Bythopirellula goksoeyrii: one gene and its partners. The main gene of each other region encodes a partner of the protein of the gene in region 3 in a complex. Links are inferred from orthologs where the notes say so. Each region holds a gene or a part of one and is shown on either strand. Other genes may lie near its edges. The genes, in order: nuoH, Pr1d_RS13715 and Pr1d_RS10870.

Region 1 (6,570 bases), 120 kb from region 3 along the record:
TGCCAAAGCTACCGCTGCCTCGGCGGCGGCCAGCACAATCACGAACAGGGCCATCAGTTGCCCATCAAGCCCAAGTGAATTGGCATCATTGCGAAGATACTGACTGCCAAAGGCGACAAAATTCAGGTTGGCCCCGTTGAGTACCAGTTCAACTCCCATCAGCACACCAAGGGCATTGCGCTTGGTGGCCATGCAGAGGGCACCACAAATAAACAGAATGGCCCCTACGGTCACATAGTGGGCGACCCCCACGGGTTCGGTCAGCATATTGGCAAGTGGTAGATTAAACATCTTCTTGGTCAAATCTTTTCAATGTTGCTACGGGACCGTTTCGCGCGAGCCAAGTAAGCTGCTCCGATCAATACGACTAGCAAGTGAACCGAGACGATTTCAAAGGGCAAGAGGTATCCAGAACGACTCGGATCATCGGTGCGAGCCCCCAAGAGCCCCATGGCGATGGGTGTCACCGAGGGCTGAGCAACAATGGCGTCGGCTTCGGCACGTTCGATACCGCGCCATTCAGGGATACTAAACGCAGCGTAGGTCAAAATAAACAAAAGTGCCCCACCGGCGAGAAAAGCCTTCACCCAATCGCCGGCCCAAGTTTTCATTACGACAAACCGCTCTTGTGAAGTTAGCATCACGCCGAAGATCAACAGCACGAGCGTGCCTCCGACATAAATCAACAATTGCATCGCACCAACAAACTCGGCACCGGCCAGGAACATCAGTCCCGCAGTCGCACCGAGAGATAACACCAGATAAAAGGCCATCCGCACGATATTGCTCGACAACAACACGGCAACCGCAAACGCACAGGCCAAGCCGCTAAACAGAAAGAAGAAGAACGACGGCCAATAGATCGCATCCATCGCTAGAGTCCTTTCCTAGTGAGTTTAGGGGCAGCTAGAGTCGCTTGAGCGATCTGATCTTGCTCTTCTGAAGGCTTCACGGCGTCCTCAGGCTGCTTCTTATCGGCGGATCCACCATCACCGATGGCATAGACCGACGCTGGTAGGTCTATTAGCCCAAAGAAAGCCTTGCCAGGCATTTGAAGCTGCCAAAGGGTGGCTCCCAGGAACATTGCTGCGGCAATCGGAGTACAGTATTTCAAGCCGGTGGCCATCACCTGATCAATTCGCAAACGGGGCAGGGTCCAGCGAATCCACATCATCACGCATACGGCAATAACACCCTTGCCGATGACATTCACGGCGCCAATAAGTTGGCCAAGGTAGCCAACGAAAGGACCATTCTCGGAGACGATTCCAAGGAAATCGGTTACTGGAATCGGACCATGCCAACCTCCCAGAAACAGGATCGAAGCCAAGAGACCCACCGCGAACATTGAGCCGTATTCGGCCATGAAGAAAAAGCTCCAGCGGAGTCCGGAGTATTCCGTATGAAAACCTGCTACCAATTCACTTTCCGCCTCGGCCAAATCGAAGGGAGCCCGATTGACGCTCGCTGTGGCACAGGTGCAGTAGACCCAGAAGATAATAAAGGTGAAAGGGTCGTGGAAGACGATCCAGTTAGTAAACCAACCGGCCTGACTGTCTCCAATGACAACTAAATCCAGCGATCCTGCGATCAACACCGGCACCACCACGCACATACCCAGCGGGACTTCAAAGCTAACCACCTGGGCTGCTTCGCGCATCGCCCCGAAGAGCGACCATTTAGAAGCGGACGAATATCCTGCGAGAATCACACCAAAAACTTCCAACCCCATGACGGCCAGCACGAAGAACACGCCGACATTCAAATGCTGAGCGATCCAGGGATACTCGCCCCCGGCAAAGGGAATGGCGATAAATGCCGCGATCGACGCACAAAAGCTCACATAAGGCGCGATCTTGAACAGAAAGTGATCTGCCCCCCCAGGTGCCAGATCTTCCTTGCTCAGCAGCTTAATGCCGTCGGCCAGTGTCTGCAACCAGCCAAACTTACCACCAACGCGGGTCGGACCAAGCCGATCTTGGATGCGGCCGGAGATTTTACGCTCCAACCAGATAAAAACGAGCGCACCAACCGCCACGAGGTTTAGTATCAGCGCGACATGCACGAGCCCGGCGATTGTGTACGCCAGCCAAGTCCATATATACTGGGACAGAAACGGGGCCACTTATGGTTCTTCCTCAAACCAGCGGTGCCAATGCCGCCGAAATCACGCCCGGTGGGGGGTGACAGCACGAACTCAAGTTGTTACCAGACTGGCACTTACCAGCCTCCAAAACTAAGATTGTGAAATATGGCACAAGGCCCCCTGACTATACAAGCCCCTATCATGCTCCTGGCCAAGAATTGGCCTCAATTTTCACGCTTTAAGTGTCAATCCGGTATAAGTTGCGTTCTCTGCCGAATCCCTCTTTACTTCGATCCATCGTGACCGCATTAGCAACTTTCATAGCGGTCGTTCTGGTAAGCCTCGTCGTCGGACAGTCGCTGCTTGTCTGGCGTTTCGTAAGCACTCTCAGCAAACCCCCCGTCGATTTACTCGCAGACTCAGATGCCCCCACGGCTACGATTGTGCTCTGCCTGCGTGGCACGGATCCATTTCTTACCGATTGCCTGCAGGGGCTTGCGACTCAGGATTACCCTCAATTCGATGTGCGGATCGTCATCGACTCTCCCGATGATCCCGCACATCAGATAGTCGAACGGTTTATGCGCGGTTCCGGTGCCAACAATATCCGCGTGGAGAACCTCGCAGAGAAAAGTGAACATTGCAGCCTCAAGTGCAGTTCGCTGCGGCAAGTGATGCTGTCGCTTGACCCGGAGTGTGAAATCGTCGCTCAACTGGATGCCGATACGATCGCCCACCCCACTTGGCTACGAGAATTGGCCACCGGCCTCGCGCCGACCGATGTGGGGGCAGCAACGGGAAACCGTTGGTACATGCCCAATAGCTATTCAATCGGTTCGCTGGTTCGCTATACCTGGAACGCGGCGGCCATCGTGCAGATGTATTGGTACGAAATCGCCTGGGGAGGAACGTTGGCCTTGAAAACCAAGGTGCTGCGAGAAAGCGATCTCCTAGACAAATGGGCTCTGTCATTTTGCGAAGACACCATGCTGCATGCCCAACTCAAGAAGATTGGACTCCGCGTCGCCTTTGTTCCGAGCTTGATGATGATCAATCGTGAAAACATCTCACTGGCAAGCTTCATGAGTTGGTCGACGCGTCAGTTGATTACGGCCAAACTCTACCACCCCGCTTGGCCATTGGTATTGCTGCACGGAATTCTTTCCACTCTCTTTCCACTGCTTGCGGTCATACTGTTTATCGTGGCGATCATTCAACAGAACTACCCTATTGCCACTACAATGGGAGCAGTTATCGTGTTGGTGGGCTTGTCGTGGATCACATCCCTCTGGCCGATGGAGCGAGCAGTCCGTCGGATTGCAGCAAGACGAGGCGAGACAACGAACTGGCTCACGCCGTGGGGAACAATCAAATGCCTGGCCAGCATGGCAGTGACCCAGCTAGTCTATCCCCTAACCTTGGCCGGGGCCGTGTTTACCCGAGCAACCAATTGGCGGGGCATCGAATACCGCATCGACGGACCTTGGCGAATTCACATGCAGGATTACCACCCCTATAGCGCCGCGAGCGAGCAAGTAAACGAGTCACTTTGATGAATGGACTCCAAAAATAGCTGCCCATCAACAGGACAGATCCCAATCAGGCCGAACTGGGGCAAACTCAATTATTCCAGGCAAACAAATATGAGCCCGGCGGGGCTCGAACCCACGACCCACGGATTGGAAATCCGACGAAGGTCGATCAAAGTCTCGATAGGGACCGGGCGGCTTGGCCGTTTTGATCGTTGACAATTTGGGACAGTTTCCCATGGGTCAGAGCGTAAACTGCTGCCATGGGTTAGGGTATCACCCGGTTCCATAGAAGCGGCGGACGATGAAGCCGAACGCATTTCGCAACGCAGGTCAAGTGTAGGTTGAGTGAATCGCAATGGAAGTCACAGTTGCATCGCCCAAACAGGATGTGTTACGCCATTGCTGCACGCACCCTACGGACTACGCCACTATCTCGGTGAAAATACTTCTACCGAACTGCGTTTGGAATAACCCGTTTCCCCTCATTTTCCGTAGCCAGACAAGTCATTATTCTACTATACTGTATCTTGTTCGTGATTTTCGTAAACATTCCGAGATGCCACTAATGAGTACTCGAGCAATTCTGACTTTATTTATCGTGTCACTGGGCGTTACTGCAGTTGCACAAACAGAATCGCTCGACTGGATAGAACAGTATGGGACAACGGCTTCCGACGGCGGCTTAGGCGTCTCGGCTGATGGCTTGGGTAGCGTCTACGTAGCCGGTTTCACCAATGGAAGCCTAGTCACGACCTCAACCAGTCGTGACGCCTTCGTCAGCCGCTTTGACGACCAAGGGAATGAGCTATGGACTACTCAATTCGGTTCAACTGATTCAGATTTCGCTTATGCCGCCTCGGCCGATGGACTCGGAAACGTGTACGTTTCGGGATTAACTGATGGCGATTTGGCGACGAGCAATGCCGGCTCAGCAGATGCCTTTGTGTCGAAATTCGATTCGAGCGGTTCTCTGCTGTGGTCACGGCAATTTGGCACCAGTGCCTCTGACGTCAGTTACGGAGTCTATGCCGACGGCTTGGGCTACGTCTATGCAACAGGAATCACCGGTGGCGATCTCAATGGAACAAATAGCGGAAAGTTTGACGCGTTTCTCCGCAAGTACGATGCGGCCGGTAACTTGCTTTGGACCCGACAATACGGTAGCAGCGAGAGCGACTACGCTTACGGAGTCTCCGCAGATGCATTGGGCAATGTCTACGTCTCAGGCGACACTTTCGGCGATCTTGGGGGGATCAATGCAGGTGACACCGATGCCTATGTAATAATGTACGACGCAGCTGGGAATTTACAGTGGACTCGCCAACTCGGAACCACTGAGGCTGACCTGGGCCACGGTGTTTCGGCCGATGGTGCGGGCAACGTTTTCTTGGCGGGATCTACGCAGGGCGATTTGGCTAGAACGAACGCTGGCTCATTCGGCGATGGGTTCGTTAGCAAGTTCGACATCAACGGTACCGAGCTGTGGACCGAGCAGTTTGGCACGAGTGCAAGCGAGGCGGTCTTTAGTGCCTCTGCCGATGCCTTGGGAAATGTCTATGTAGGCGGAAATACCGCAGGCAGCTTAGCGGCACCCAATGCCGGAAGTATCGATACTTTCGTCTCCAAGTTCGATTCCACTGGCACCCACATCTGGAGTGGACAAGTGGGTTCTAGTAGCTACGATTCGTTTTATGCGCTTTCTGCCGATGGACTTGGCAACGTCTACCTATCAGGTCAGACTCCCGGTATACTTGGTAATGCGAGTTATGGCAGCCAAGATATCTACTTGCTCAAGTTTAAATACGTCCCGGAACCAAGCAGCTTACTCTTGACCGTGCTGACCTGTGGGGGCATGCTCGCCAGGGTAAGAAGCACCACTTAACTTCGCGACCACACTTCCATCACTCGCTTCCAGTTCCTAACTGCTCGGCCCTAGTCTACGAAAGACGACTCAGTTCGTTTCTCAAAATGCTAGTGTCTTCCTTTTCCCTCCCCAAAATCGCGTATCGACATGAGGAGCGAACCTCCGAGGGTGGAAACTGTGAATTCCTAACCTTCGTCGGAGAGCATAGCCAATGCACTTTCGGTTTTAGGCTTCCTGCGTTCAGCGTGAAACTCCGAGGCAGGTTGCGCAGCTTAGCCGTATCTAGCGGCGGTCGATTAAGCGAATGGGACTTAGATCTTCCGCAAGTCGTTACTTAGAAAGGACCTAGGCAAAAAAGGCCTCTCTTGCGTAGATGGTGTTTATCAACAACCCCATCACCCACAAGGAGGCCCAGGATGGCCTATTCTAACCAAGGACGGTTACAGCAACAGATTGGTTGTGCCAAGCGGCGACACGGGGCAAGTAGAACGTATTACCGCAACGCGGTTGCATATCGTAGCCCAGGGTTCGCCAGAGCGAGCCTGCGATAGTGCATTACCAGTAGTATCTTGGCCGACGAACGCTGCTGGCTAGGGAGCCCCCCAGCAACAGCAGCACACCACTGCCAGGTTCGGGGACGACCGTCACAAACACTCCGCTGCTCCCGTCTGTGAAGTGGGCCCAGAACGCGACGTGCCCGTTGCTCAGATCGAAAGCGTTCAACGCCGACACGATGCGCAAGTCCGGCAAGAGTGGGTTGTCGCTCACATCGAATAGCTCGCCGACAGCGGTCAGCAGCCTCAACTCGCCCTGCGGGTCGGTCACGAACAGGCCGTTGAATAAGGCGCTGCCATTCGTCAGAACGGCCGGGAACGCGACTTGTCCCGCGTCGTTGATATGGTGACCTCCCGTAAATTGTGAATACACGATTCCATCAGCCAGACCGGGGGCCTGGTCTCCTGTGCGGGCGACAACCATCGGGGGCCCGCCGCTGGCAGTGCGGAAGATCGCCTGGTGATTGTCGGCATTGACGTTCATCCCTCGCAAAAAAGTGTTGAACGCCACATCGCCAGAATGGTTCATTTGCA
Region 2 (6,574 bases), 680 kb from region 3 along the record:
AACAGAACGCCTTTTTTGGCCCATTCGTCAGCAAGTTCGCTGGAAAGGCTGCGGCTGTCTAGCGAAACACTTTGACCAGCGAGGTCAACTCCTGTCGCAAGCAGTGGGGAGGGCATCGTAGCCGGTACTTCTGCTTCGGCAAAGGGAGCAAAACGATCGAAGTGGAACAGACGGATATCGGTCCGCATCCATTCTTCGTCCTTCTTATTTGGCATGCCAAGACTGTTGAACTGTTTCCAGGCAGCCACACGACGATCCGTGAGCCAACCCGGTTCATCGCGTTCGGCGAGAAACGCATCAAAAACTTCTTGGCTAAAACCGGTGGTAGGCGACGCAGTAGCAATCATTCAAGATCTGTCAGTTGTTGGTGGGGTTGTTCGTTTCAATTATTCAAAAAGGTTTTCGACAGGAAACGTCCAGCCGGGGACGGCGGGTTCGGCTTCGGCGGTCTCAATCTTGCGGTAAACGGTTGATTCACTGGGGGTGGATGCTCGGAAGACTCGGATGACGTCTTCGCCGAGGAGATCAACGTCCCAGACGACCTTCGTCCCGGCGGCAAAATAATCGGCTCGCTTTTCGGCCATCTCCCGCTCGGCTGCGGGGCCGTAGTCTCCTTCGCTACGTACTTCAACAGCGAAGTCGGGGGCCTGAGGTAGAAACTTCATCTTCGCACGAGGCCCTGTATAGTAAGCTGCGTCAGGACTAAAGGATTTGCGGTTGGGAAGATTCACTAAGAAGGCGACATTATCTGTGTATACTCGTCCGCCGTTAACTTTTGCATACGAATGAAGGCTAACAAAGATTTCGCCCGCAGCGAAATTTGGCATATCTCCTGTCGGACTCATATGTACAATCTCCCCACCGACCAACTCAGCCTTGCCATCGACCTTGTAGAGATCGTCAACAGTCGCTTGCGAACCAATAGCCATAAGTCACCTCACAATGCCTCTTAGCCGACGCTGCCTTCCATTTGCAGCTCGATTAGCCGATTCATTTCGACGGCGTACTCCATGGGGAGTTCTTTGATCAGCGGCTCGATGAATCCGCTGACGATCATTGAGCTCGCCTCCGCTTCGCTAAGGCCACGGCTCATCAAGTAGAAGAGCTGCTCCTCGCCGATGCGCGAAACACTGGCTTCGTGCTCGATCTGCACGTCTTGCTCTTCAACCTCGATGTAAGGGTAGGTGTCACTACGGCTGTCGGCATCGAGAATCAGGGCATCGCAGACGACGTTGCTTTTGCAGTCGGTCGCACCCTTTTCCACTTTGCACAAGCCACGGTAACTGCTGCGGCCACCGTTCTTGCTGATACTCTTGGAAATAATTCGGCTCTTGGTGTGCGGGGCACAATGTACCACCTTTGCACCGGCGTCCTGATGTTGGCCTTTTGAGGAAAACGCAATCGACAGAATCTCACCGCGAGCACCGGGCTCCATCATATAAACGGCTGGGTACTTCATCGTGAGGTGGCTCCCCAGATTGCCATCGATCCATTCCATGAGGGAATCCTGATAGGCAACGGCTCGCTTCGTCACGAGGTTATAGATGTTGTTGGCCCAGTTCTGAATCGTCGTATAGCGGGCACGGCCATTTTTCTTGACGATCACTTCAACCACGGCCGAGTGGAGACTCTCGGTGGTGTACATCGGCGCTGTGCAGCCTTCGACGTAATGTACCGATGCCCCTTCGTCGACGATGATCAGCGTGCGCTCAAATTGCCCCATCTGCTCGGCATTGATGCGGAAGTAGGCCTGGAGCGGGAAATCAATATGTACGCCCGGCGGCACATAGATGAAGGATCCACCAGACCAGACAGCCGAGTTGAGGGCGGCGAACTTGTTGTCCGAAGGAGGAATGATCTTCCCAAAGTATTCCCGGAGAATCTCGGGATGCTCTCGGACGGCCGTGTCAGTGTCGGTGAAGATGACACCCTTATTTCCCAGGTCTTCCTGGAGAGAGCCATAGACGACTTCACTCTCGAATTGTGCTTTGACGCCGGCAAGGTATTTTTTCTCGGCTTCGGGGATGCCCAATTTGTCGAAGGTTTCTTTAATGTCTTGCGGGACATCGTCCCAGGTCTTTCCCTGCTGGTCGGCAGGTTTCAGGTAGTAGTAGATGTCCTGAAAGTCGATCGCGATGTCGCCACCCCATTTGGGCATGGGCTTCGATTCAAAGATTTTGAATGATTCGAGGCGAAAATCCCGCATCCAGGCAGGTTCGTTTTTCATCTCGGAAATCTGCGCAACGATCTCTTTATTCAAACCCCTTTGGGCCTTGAACACATCGTGAGATGGAGTGATGAAATCGTACTTATTGATTTCACCTGCGGTTACGTCTTGAGAAATATCAGTAGCCATTATATTCACCCTTCTCTTGCGAGAATTGAAGGCTCAAAAGTGTTCTAAACTGCTTCTGCTTCGGCCATCACTTGCTCAGCAACGGCTGCTTCAGGATAACTGGCACGAATCCGGTCGTAGCCATCTGTGTAAAGTTCGTGGGCGAGTTCCACGCCACCTGTTTCGACGATCTTGCCGCCGAGCATCACATGGGTGAAGTCAGGCGTATTCTGATCAAGCAGTTTGTCGTGGTGCGTTATGATCAGAATGCCCATCTGGTCGCTGCCAATCTCAGCAATGCTCTGGCTGGCCAGCTTCACGGCATCGACGTCGAGACCGCTGTCGGTCTCGTCGAGGATGGCGAATTTTGGTTTGAGCATAGCCATTTGAAGGATTTCAGCACGCTTCATCTCACCGCCTGAAAAACCATCGTTCACATAGCGGCGAGCAAACTCGGTGTCCATCCTAAGTTGTCCCATCTTCTCGGTCAGCTCTTTGCGGAACTGACGCATGGGTATCAATTCCTCTCCCTCTTTGCGTTCAGGATTGCGAACGTTGGTTGTCGCATGACGGAGGAAGTCGGCCATCTTCACGCCGGGAATCGCCATCGGACGTTGGAAGGCCATGAAGATGCCGGCGCGGGCGCGTTCGGTCGCGTCCCACTCGGATATGTCAACGCCGTTGAGCTCAATCGTCCCCTCGGTCACTTCGTAATTGGGGTGACCCATAATGACGTTGCCCAGCGTACTCTTGCCCGATCCGTTAGGACCCATCAGAGCGTGTGTTTCGCCACGATTGATCGTGAGATTTACGCCGCGCAAGATTGGTTTGCCTTCGACGGACACATGGAGATTCGTAATTTTAAGTGTTTCAGACATTGAGTGGTGAGTGGTTAATGGTCAGTGGTCAGGTAGCCGCGATGCTGAGCACCGCAGGTCTTACCCAGTAATCTTCTGGTGATCGTAGACAGGTTCAGTGTCGATGGGGCTGTAAACATAGCCACTGTGGTGAGGCATAGGGAGCTCGTCTTCCAGCTTGCGGCCTAATTGCCCGGTGCCAGCGCTGCCGGCCATTTTGGCGATTTTATGCCCCTTGATCTTGTCTTGAATTCTCATCAGGCCTTCGAGCAAGGATTCAGGACGTGGTGGGCAGCCTGGGACGTAAACATCGACCGGTACGACTAGGTCGACACCCTTCACGACATGGTAGCCGTACTTGAAGTAAGGACCGCCCCCCACAGTGCAGGCACCCATTGCAATGACAAACTTAGGATCCGGCATCAGGTTGTAGAGTCGTCTCACTCGGCTAGCCATTTTGTACGTTACAGTGCCCGCGACGATCATCAAGTCCGCCTGGCGCGGTGTGGCTCGAAACGCACCAGCTCCAAAACGATCAAGATCAAATCTACTCGCGCCTGCAGCCATCATCTCGATGGCACAACAGGCAAGTCCAAACGTCATCGGCCAAATGCTCGATTGACGAGCCCAATTGATTGCCTGCTCGACGGTCGTCGTGACCACGTTCTCTTCAAAACGTCCTTCAATCCATGGCTGTGGCATAATTCTTCTCTTTTACTCTTTTGCATTTGTTCGTGGGGTTATTCTTCCCCGGTCGGCTTCCCAAAGAACCGCCAGAATCCGTCAAGGTTATCATTCTCTCCAAGGGGTTGCTAGTATCGCAAGGTTTATAGTGTGGGTGCTGACCGGCCGTTCGTGTCGAAAGTGCAGTGCGTCGCTCCATCCAAGCGGCAGGAACTGAGTTTCAGCCCTTCTCCCAATACTTCCGAGAACAACATTTTTTCCATCGAGCAAACCGTTCGATCTTGCTCAGCCAGAGTCGGGTAGGGGCAGGCTAGGGCTGTCAGAACGGGAAGTTGGGAGCCATCGGTTTGCGTCACTTCAAACGGGACGTCCCGTTCACCCATTAGGGCTACCAGAGACTGCATTCGTTGTTCGATGGAGTCCCCTTGGATCCGATCGCGGTAGTGATCTGCCAACTGGGACACAATTCTCTTCAACAGGCCATAGCGAACATCAGGATCTTTAACGGCCCGGATTTCAGCCCACAGCACCCCCGCCAGATCTTCGTAGTTCGTGCCACTGGTGCGAACTCCGGCTGACGAAAGCGAATAACGATGGGTCGGTCGTCCCCGGCCAGCTTTCTCCGATTCCCGTTCGATTAATCCTTGTTCCATGAGCCGAGTGAGGCGTTGCCTCACAGCAGTGGCGGTTACTCCGGTAAATTCAACGAGTTCACTAATTGAGGCCGCACCTTCCCGGCGAACGAACTCAATGATCTCTCGATCATTCGTCGAATTATCAACTCCATGCTGTAGGCTAGTTTCGGGCATAAGTCGTTATATTGACAGTGTTTTTGATCGCTTCTCTATCGGTAATCATATACGAATGGCGATTTTTGACAATGGATTATGTGAAAAATACTACTCGGTTTTCTGCGATTGGCGTAAAGTGTTGACCCAAAAGACTTTATCCGCTACAAGTAGCTGCGAGTTTGACGACCCTAGACCAAATCCCTCACCTATTCAAGACGCTTCGGAGTCCGCGCATGAGCGATAGCAAATCACAAGGAGGTGACCAGTGGGGCTCTCGTATTGGGGTGATCTTGGCGGTAGCAGGTTCAGCGGTTGGGTTGGGAAACTTTCTGCGATTTCCCGGGCAAGCCGCCCAGAACGGTGGTGGGGCGTTTATGCTCCCCTACTTCGTTAGCCTGTTGATCCTAGGTATACCCCTCTGTTGGGCTGAGTGGACCATGGGCCGCTACGGCGGAACCAAGGGGTTCAATTCGGCACCGGGGATATTCCAAACTCTTTGGAAAAACCCGCTCGCCAAATATCTCGGCTCGATCGCCTTGCTCATCCCGCTCGTGATCTACATGTATTACGTTGTGATCGAAGCCTGGTGCCTGGGCTATGCTTTTAACTATCTCACCGGTGATCTGATGTTGGGCGAGAATTCAAAAGAGTATTCCAACTTCTTTGATAAGTTTGTAGGTGCCAGTGCAGATGGCGCACTCTTTTCTGAGGGTGGTTCCAACCTCCTTGTCTTCTTGATATTCACGTTCGTGTTCAACTTCATACTCATCTATCGTGGCATCAGCAAAGGGATCGAGAGCTTCTGCAAGATTGCCATGCCGATCATGGTCATCTGCGCATTGTGCGTCCTTGCGAGAGTCCTGACGCTCGGTAGCGAAAAAGTCTCCGCAGGTTTGGGAGCGATGTGGAATCCGAATACAGATTATCTCATGCAGCCGAAGACTTGGCTGGCAGCCTCAGGACAGATTTTCTTTAGTCTATCGGTTGGCTTCGGTGTGATCATCAACTACGCCAGCTATCTCAAGAAAGACGACGATATCGCATTGAGTGGTCTTTCTGCCAGCAGTATGAACGAGTTTTTCGAAGTCTGTCTCGGTGGGCTGATTACGCTGCCGGCGGCGTTTATCTTCTTAGGGGCTGCTGCTACAGAGCAAGGTACGTTTGGTCTTGGCTTCAATGCCTTGCCGAATGTCTTTGCGGTGATGCCCGGGGGACAGTTTTTCGGATTTCTGTGGTTCTTTATGTTGTTTATCGCTGCGATCACGAGTAGTCTCTCGATGCTTCAGCCAGTGATCGCGTTCTTCGAAGAAGGTCTGGGGCTTAAGCGACACGCCTCGGCTGCGCTGCTGGGCTTGGTCTCAGCCATGGGGAGTGGTTTCGTCGTCTACTTCTCTAAAGGAATGGTGGCCCTGGACACGTTTGACTTCTGGGTAGGCACTATGTTTATTTTCATTCTCGCTATGTGCCAAGCAGTTATCTACGGTTGGATCTTCGGAATCGATCGAGGTCACGAAGAGTTGCATCGTGGAGCAAACATCCGTGTTCCCTGGTTTGTGCAACTCATGCTCAAGTACGTCACTCCTGGTTTTCTGTTTGCCATCTTCATTGGCATCTGCATCACTCAAGGTCCCGACTATGCCGAGACGTTGAGCAAGGGGGGTATTCCCTTGCTGTCGATCCTTTTTATCCTGACGATTTGGATATTCTTACTGCTCCTAATCAACATTGCGGGAAAACGTTGGATTGCTGAAGGACGTTTTCAAACTATTGCCCATGAGGACTAATGCAATGCAGCCTTCTGGTTGGTTTATCATGCTAATCTCCGTAGGAGCGGTGCTTTCTTTGGTGAGCTTCTGTTTGTTTCGCGTGCTAACACTGCCCGAATCGGAGATGGAAGATCTCGAAGG
Region 3 (6,555 bases):
GGGCACAAGCTCGGCATTTCGGTCTGAACGAAGGGAATTGGCATGCAATTTGACGCCCATTCAGTGTGAAAAGCAAGGAATTCGGCATGCCGCCCCAACCGGGACCACACTAAGATCTCCGTAAACTATTACTATAAAGGAACTTATATCCATACATTACTCTGGACCAGAATTGTCAATTATCCCAATCCCAGCGATTGATAACTTTCACCAGACTGAAGCTAGTATTAGAAATTGTGAAGTTTTTTTTGATTTATGGCCCCGATTTCGCTCGCATTCTTCCTGGACTTTGGACGCAAGAGGAATTCTGGCATGCCCCATGCTCTGGGGGGATGTGCCGAGACCAAGCAGTAACCGATTCCAGCATCCGTTTGTCATGCCACGCGGGTAGTCTATGCCATGTCGAATTGTCAGTTCATTTCTCTATCCGGGCACCACTTTGGTAGCCGCTTAATTCTCACTCGGACTCGCTCTACTCTAGAGGTCATGACCTGCTGAATAAATCGCGCTTTCTAGCGGTTGCGACGTTAGGAAGTCGTTCTATAATTCAGGTTTCGCACATTTGATTAAACGAAGCTAGCAGCAGTTGCTCATTACCATTGAGACCGCTGGTTGACATTCAACGGAGAGGATCAAGGCAAATTATGATCCAGGGACTCAAACGAGTCTGGCCATGGTTGGGAAACGTTTTTGAGGCGGTGTATACTGTTGCCGACGGAATGTGGGTAACGTTGCGAACCTGGTTCAAGACTTACCGCCCAGATCGAAAGACATTCACCGAACATTTTGAATACCCCGAATTGCCGGTGCCAGTAGCAGCTCGCTATCGGGGCTTCCATCGCTTTGATCTGACAACCTGCATTTCGTGCGATCAATGTGCGAAGGCATGTCCAGTCGATTGTATTTACATCGGCAAAGAAAAAGTCGAGGGAGGCAAAGGCTTTAAGATTACTGGCTACGCAATCGACTATACCAAATGCATGTTTTGCGCGTTGTGCGTAGAACCATGTCCTGTGGATTGTATTTTCATGGGAGGTACTCACGATTTGAGTTGTTATAGCCGGGATGGATGTGTTGTCGATTTCTCTCGCTTGCCACTTGACGTGGCTTGGGGCAGATCGTCGCTCAATCCGACGGCGGTAGCCCAGTCCAAGGTGATCACCGAGCCGGTACATGGTGGTCCGAATCAATAAACGCTGAACTCTGCGACGCACAGTATCGCGATCGCGGCTAATTTAGAAATTAAACAGTAATTATGGCAACACCTACTGCAGTCGTGGCCTATTTGGCATTGTTCGCTGGCGTTGCCGCGGTCTTTCTCTTTGCGAATCTACTCATTGGCAGACTTGTCCGTCCCAATCTGCCTAATGAAGAGAAGCTCGAGGTTTACGAATGTGGCGAGCCGGTAATCGGTTCTAGTTTTGTACAATTCGACTTGCGCTTCTACGTGGTTGCGTTGCTGTTTATCATTTTCGATGTCGAAATTGCCTTCTTTTTTCCTTGGGCCACGGTATTTGGGAAAGCGACTCAACTTACCTCTCCGAACATGCCAATTGTTGCGTCAGAAGTCCTTTCCGAAGGGGACGCGAACCAACTCTCGCCGATGGCGGCGATGCGATTTGAGGAAATGGGTGCCGCTCCTGTCGTAGGAGAAGGGGGCGCCGAAGGAGTTCGTGCCACTGCGCGTAAGCTGGCTTTGACTTCGTTCGCAGATATCGCGGTTTTCTTTGCCGTCTTGCTGGTGGGGTTTGCGTACGTCTGGCGACGGGGAGACCTGGACTGGGTGCGAGCCACCACGAATCAGCGCGGCGAAGTTGTGGGGAGAGCGCCCCCTCGTGCGATGGAAGCGACTCAGCGTTCTGGTGGTTCGGTGCTGTCGGCTTAGAATATTTCGGCCCTTAGAGTTTGCTGCTCCCCCAATTTGTCGGCGATAGTATTACAAATATCCTCAACACTCTCTCTGTGATGAAACCATGAGCGGACAAGCATTCGTTGACCAACTCAAGCAGAAATTTGGCGACAAGATTTCGGGCGCTAATCTGGAAAATGTCGATCCCTGGATCGAGGTCACGCCAGAGGGAATCGTCGAAGTGTGCCAGTATCTTCGCGACGAACCGAGTTTGGCTTTCGACTACCTCAACAGCATAACTGCAGTGGACTATTTGCATACGGATGAAAAGAAGGCTGCCAAAGCTGAATGGGAACCTCATTTGGAAGTCGTCTACCATCTGTTCAGCATGCAACACAAGCACAGCCTGGTACTCAAGGTGATGCTCCCGCGCTGGCAGAACGATGAAGTCGGCAACTTGCCACAACTCGATACGGTTTCCATGATCTGGGCTACGGCCGACTGGCATGAGCGCGAACTTTACGACCTGCTGGGAGTGGAATTCATCGATCACCCAAACATGCGACGAATTCTGTGTCCGGAAGACTGGGTGGGACATCCCTTGCGAAAAGACTATGAAATGCCTTTGGAATATCACGGAATCAGAGGCAGGTAGTCCTGCCACGGAAAATATATGACCGCTACTATCGACGACCCTCGGGTCATTGAATTTGATGTTCGCACCGACGAGATGTTGGTGAATATGGGTCCTCAGCACCCGAGTACGCATGGGGTGTTGCGGCTGGTGCTTCGTACCGACGGTGAAATCGTCTCCGAGGTTACTCCGCACATCGGCTACTTACATCGGTGTGCTGAGAAAATTGGAGAGAACCTAACCCCACGGCAGTGGATTCCCTACACCGACCGGATGGACTATCTCGCGGGCATGAATATGAATCTCGGCTGGTCACTGGCTGTCGAGAAGTTAATGAAGTATGAGCCACCCGAGAAGGGACGTCACTTGCGGGTGATCATTAGCGAAATGGGGCGCATCGCCAGCCATCTTGTTGGCATGGGTGCTTATGGCTTGGACCTCGGGTCCTTCAGCCCGTTTCTATATGCCTTTCGCGAGCGCGAGAAGATTCTTGATCTTTTTGAAGAGGCGTGTGGCGCAAGACTTACCTACAGCTATTTGACTGTCGGAGGGGCAACTGCTGACTTGCCACCGGGTTGGCTAGAAAAATGCTCGGCATTCCTGGATCAGTTCGAGCCGCTTATTGCTGAATACCACACGTTGTTGACAACCAATGCGATTTTCGTCAAGCGAGCAGCCGGGATCGGCCTTCTCTCGCCGGAGATGGCAATTAGCTATGGCACGAGTGGGCCGGTACTTCGAGGAAGTGGTGTGGACCATGACCTCCGGCGAGATGGCGAGGAAATCTATACTGCCATGTACGAAGGTTACGCCTTTGAGGTGATCGTTGAGAAAAATGGGCACTACCCCAAAGACCACAAATATCCCCAAATACCCTCTGATGCAGTACTTGGCGATTGTTGGCATCGATTCTATGTGCGGATGCTTGAAGTAATTCAATCCATCGATTTGGTCCGCCAGGCGATCGAATACTACAGCACAGCAACCGGCAATTATGGCGAACCTGTGAAACTCAACCAGAAACTCCCTGTGGGTGAGGCCTACCTCGAAACGGAAGCACCACGCGGACAGATGGGTTTCTATCTCGTTAGCGACGGTTCCCCGATACCCTGGCGGACGCGTGCACGCAGCAGCTCCTTCTGCAATCTATCGGTCACCGGCCCCTTGTGTGCAGGCTGCTTGATTGCCGATGTGCCAGCCATCGTGGGTTCGCTGGATATTGTGATGGGTGAAATCGATCGCTAAGAATATAGAACACGGATGAACGCTGATTGGGCGGATTTTCACGGATCTGAATGATCTGGGTTGGCTCAGATAGGTGTCATCAGCAAAACCAATCGAAACAGGTGTCTGAATTGGTGGGGAATGAGTCCGCGCTAATCCGCTAGATCCGCGTTCATCTGCAGACCATTTCTTACCTCTTCGCCAACGCACCGCGGAACTGTGCAAATAGATGGGGTTTTCTTTTTTCCTACGCCATCGAGATGCTGTCTTACTTCTAGTGCTACTCGTCTATCCTTTCGTGGTATGGAAGGCCTTGGAAGCTTTTCAAGGGGGATCGACTAATACGGATGATTGGCTTCCGGAATCGTTTGCAGAGACGAACGACCTACGCTGGTTTCAAAAACACTTTGTTTCTGACGATTTGCTCGTAGTGAGTTGGGATGGCTTTACGCTCGAAGATCCACGGGCAACTGAGCTAGCCGATCTCCTGAGCAGCCCTATCGACGTGGGTGATGGGGAGCGAATCGTATTGACTAGAAAAGTCATGACCCCGCAGGATGTGATTGCTCAATTGCAGGCCGAGCCGCTTTCGCTATCGCGGAGGGAGGCTGAGAAACGACTCTGTGGATGGCTTACGTGCGACCAGAGTACAACCGGTTGTCTGTTAGTATTGATGTCTGAAGAGGGTTGGCCCTATCGGGACGAAGTCGTTCAGACCATTGAACAATGGGCTCAGCAAGAAAAGAGTCTGACTAAGAACGATCTGCACCTCGCTGGACTGACGCTCGACTCGATGGCAATCGACGAAGCAAGTAACCGCCACATGGCTGCGATGATGTTGGGTTCTTATGGGCTGAGTATCTTATTGATGGTGCTCTTGTTTCGCAGTGTCGGACTAGCCGTTATCGTATTCTTCGACGCTTTGTTTTGTCAGCAGTTGAGCCTGGCAGTGATAACGCTCTCAGGGACGCAAATGGATAGCGTCTTGCTGATTGTGCCCTCGCTAGTGTATGTGCTGGCCGTATCGACGTGCGTGCATGTGTTGAATTACTATCGTGACAGCCTCCGTGAAGTCTCCCTGGAAGATGCCCCTGCGCAGGCCATGAGGCACGCACTGGTTCCTTGTCTGTTGTCGACGACCACAACAGGGATTGGCTTGATCTCTCTGATGGTTAGTTCACTGGTACCTGTCGATAAGTTTGCCTTTTTTGGCACGGTCGGATTGCTACTTTCTACAGGAATCCTGTTTATATTGCTTCCCTGCCAGCTCTCATGGCTTGGCCCCAGGCTGAAGCTACTGCCTGAGGATCCCGATGAGAGTCCTCCCCAATCAACTGCCTGGACGACTCTCCAAAACATCGTTCAACGATTGCGGTGGCCGATTCTGGTTGCAACCGTGATTGCTTTTATCGTGAGTGGTTGGGGAATCTCCCAACTTCAAACCAGCGCGCGTGTTTACGATTTATTCACCCATGACTCGCGGATCATCCAGGATTACGATTGGTTCGAGGAGAATATCGGTCCTTTGGTCCCACTTGAAATCGTGCTGCGCATGCCTAATGCCGAAGCGGGGAGCAGCGCCCCGGGGATGTTGGATAAACTCCGCCTAGTGGCAACGATTGCTCGTCTTGTCGACAACCACCCACAGATTGGAGCTGTCATTTCGGCTGCCACCTTTGCCCCGCCAATCGAGCGCAAGAGTCGCCGCCCGTTCCAGGTGGCCCGTGAGACGTTCATTAACAACCAGCTGGAAAACTTTCGCACAGAGTTTGCCCAGAACGGCTTCTTCGCCGAAGCTCCCAACGAAGAACTCTGGAGAATTAGTGCCCGCACCTATGCAGGCAGTATATTCAAGTTCAGCGAAGTCATGAATTCATTGAGCAACGAACTCGACCCACTCCTAGAGAAAGCAAGCGCACTCGGATTCAAGAATACGTCGCTTGTCTATTGTGGTGGAGTGCCATTGGTGCAAAAGACACAGCGGCAAATGTTGGTTGACCTAAAGGCCGGTTTTTTGTCGGCCGCCTGGCTGATCTCAGTTGTCATGGTCCTGTTGGCGTTTGTCCATCTATGGCCAGCATGGAGGGAGGCAACTTCTCCCCTACAACGCGGGCAGATCGGAATCAAGAGCTTGCTTGCGGGCGGGGTCTCGATGATTTCCAATTTACTGCCATGCGCAATTATTTTTGGTGCCATGGGATTGATCCACGTAAGGGTCGATATCGGCTCCTTGCTCACAGCAAGTGTTGCCTTGGGAATCGCTGTGGATGACACTTTGCATTTTCTTTCGTGGTTTCGTCGGGGTCTCAGCCAAGGTAGCGATCGCCGAGAAGCGGTCGCATTGGCCTATCGCCAGTGTGGGTTGGCAATGCTCGAAACGACTCTCATCTGCGGACTAGGTCTGCTCGTCTATGCACTTAGCCCTTTTGTACCTATTGCCCGTTTTGCCTGGCTTATGTTCGCAATGCTCTCCGTAGCCCTGGTGGGGGATCTCGTGGTACTTCCTGCCCTTCTCCTGGGGCGTACAGGAGGTTTCTTTCAGGCAGACAAACTGCCTTCGCCTGAAACTGACAATTCTTAGAACAGATCACAATACCCCTGTGGCGGGCCCATGTTCGACCGGTTGCCCGTCTGGTGGGGCTCGCCTAGAATGGCGGGCTTGTGAATGTGAGCGAAAAGGAAGGCGGCGGCATTTAATCCGCTAGACGAGGAAAGAGAACATTGGCAAAGTACACACTTTTGACCGGATCCACCGGCCTACTGGGGCGATACCTGCTTCGTGATTTGTTACTGGCCGGCAAGAGACTGGCCGTGGTTGTTCGGCCAAGCCGCCAGCAGACAATTCAGC

What was found.
Region 1: the proteins of Pr1d_RS10870 (region 3) and nuoH are in contact, whole or in part, in a cryo-EM structure (PDB 6ZJN), measured with the Thermus thermophilus proteins. The link is inferred for Bythopirellula goksoeyrii from one-to-one orthologs. Residues at the interface, in WP_223903221.1 of Thermus thermophilus: Pro35, Ser36, Asp139, Gly141, Ala142; in WP_096411122.1 of Thermus thermophilus: Ala224, Glu225, Gln226, Glu227, Ala295, Trp297, Phe298, Arg299.
Region 2: the proteins of Pr1d_RS10870 (region 3) and Pr1d_RS13715 are in contact, whole or in part, in a cryo-EM structure (PDB 6KHJ), measured with the Thermosynechococcus vestitus proteins. The link is inferred for Bythopirellula goksoeyrii from one-to-one orthologs. Residues at the interface, in WP_011057128.1 of Thermosynechococcus vestitus: Pro17, His18, His19, Pro20, Ser21, Met22, Val25, Arg27, Met29, Thr31, Ile38, Asp39, Cys40, Glu41, Pro42, Val43, Ile44, Gly45, Tyr46, Leu47, His48, Arg49, Gly50, Met51, Lys53, Ile54, Asn57, Arg58, Pro65, Tyr66; in WP_011056552.1 of Thermosynechococcus vestitus: Leu46, Met47, Tyr48, Thr50, Ala51, Cys52, Phe54, Ile55, Glu56, Ala58, Ala59, Ile61, Gly62, Ser63, Arg64, Phe65, Asn76, Pro78, Thr89, Thr91, Lys93, Met94, Ala97, Leu101, Met123, Phe124, Ser126, Asp127, Ser128, Tyr129.

Annotation. Positions count from the first base shown.
Region 1 is NZ_CP042913.1:2,627,881-2,634,450, reverse strand. Bases 1-2,956 are described here. They hold nuoH (NADH-quinone oxidoreductase subunit NuoH), read right to left. Parts: upstream 2,126-2,956; coding sequence 875-2,125; downstream 1-874. Other genes in these bases: Pr1d_RS10400 (glycosyltransferase), read left to right, coding at 2,386-2,956; Pr1d_RS10410 (NADH-quinone oxidoreductase subunit J family protein), read right to left, coding at 300-872; nuoK (NADH-quinone oxidoreductase subunit NuoK), read right to left, coding at 1-291. In the rest of the region: more of Pr1d_RS10400, read left to right, coding at 2,957-3,639; Pr1d_RS10395 (SBBP repeat-containing protein), read left to right, coding at 4,184-5,500; Pr1d_RS10390 (DUF7453 family protein), read right to left, coding at 6,038-6,570. UniProt on the Escherichia coli protein: NDH-1 shuttles electrons from NADH, via FMN and iron-sulfur (Fe-S) centers, to quinones in the respiratory chain. The immediate electron acceptor for the enzyme in this species is believed to be ubiquinone.
Region 2 is NZ_CP042913.1:3,430,960-3,437,533, forward strand. What follows is about bases 2,085-5,044. They hold Pr1d_RS13715 (NADH-quinone oxidoreductase subunit B), read right to left. Parts: upstream 3,895-5,044; coding sequence 3,274-3,894; downstream 2,085-3,273. Other genes in these bases: sufB (Fe-S cluster assembly protein SufB), read right to left, coding at 2,085-2,356; sufC (Fe-S cluster assembly ATPase SufC), read right to left, coding at 2,401-3,213; Pr1d_RS13720 (helix-turn-helix transcriptional regulator), read right to left, coding at 4,020-4,685; Pr1d_RS13725 (sodium-dependent transporter), read left to right, coding at 4,901-5,044. Also shown: Fe-S cluster assembly protein SufD, read right to left, coding at 1-347; Pr1d_RS13700 (Uma2 family endonuclease), read right to left, coding at 387-929; more of sufB, read right to left, coding at 950-2,084; more of Pr1d_RS13725, read left to right, coding at 5,045-6,451; Pr1d_RS25770 (hypothetical protein), read left to right, coding at 6,456-6,574. UniProt on the Escherichia coli protein: NDH-1 shuttles electrons from NADH, via FMN and iron-sulfur (Fe-S) centers, to quinones in the respiratory chain. The immediate electron acceptor for the enzyme in this species is ubiquinone.
Region 3 is NZ_CP042913.1:2,747,669-2,754,223, reverse strand. What follows is about bases 1,685-4,625. They hold Pr1d_RS10870 (NADH-quinone oxidoreductase subunit D), read left to right. Parts: upstream 1,685-2,522; coding sequence 2,523-3,728; downstream 3,729-4,625. Other genes in these bases: Pr1d_RS10865 (efflux RND transporter permease subunit), read left to right, coding at 3,937-4,625; Pr1d_RS10875 (NADH-quinone oxidoreductase subunit C), read left to right, coding at 1,974-2,504; Pr1d_RS10880 (NADH-quinone oxidoreductase subunit A), read left to right, coding at 1,685-1,885. Outside these bases: Pr1d_RS10885 (NuoI/complex I 23 kDa subunit family protein), read left to right, coding at 645-1,193; more of Pr1d_RS10880, read left to right, coding at 1,256-1,684; more of Pr1d_RS10865, read left to right, coding at 4,626-6,288; Pr1d_RS10860 (SDR family oxidoreductase), read left to right, coding at 6,429-6,555.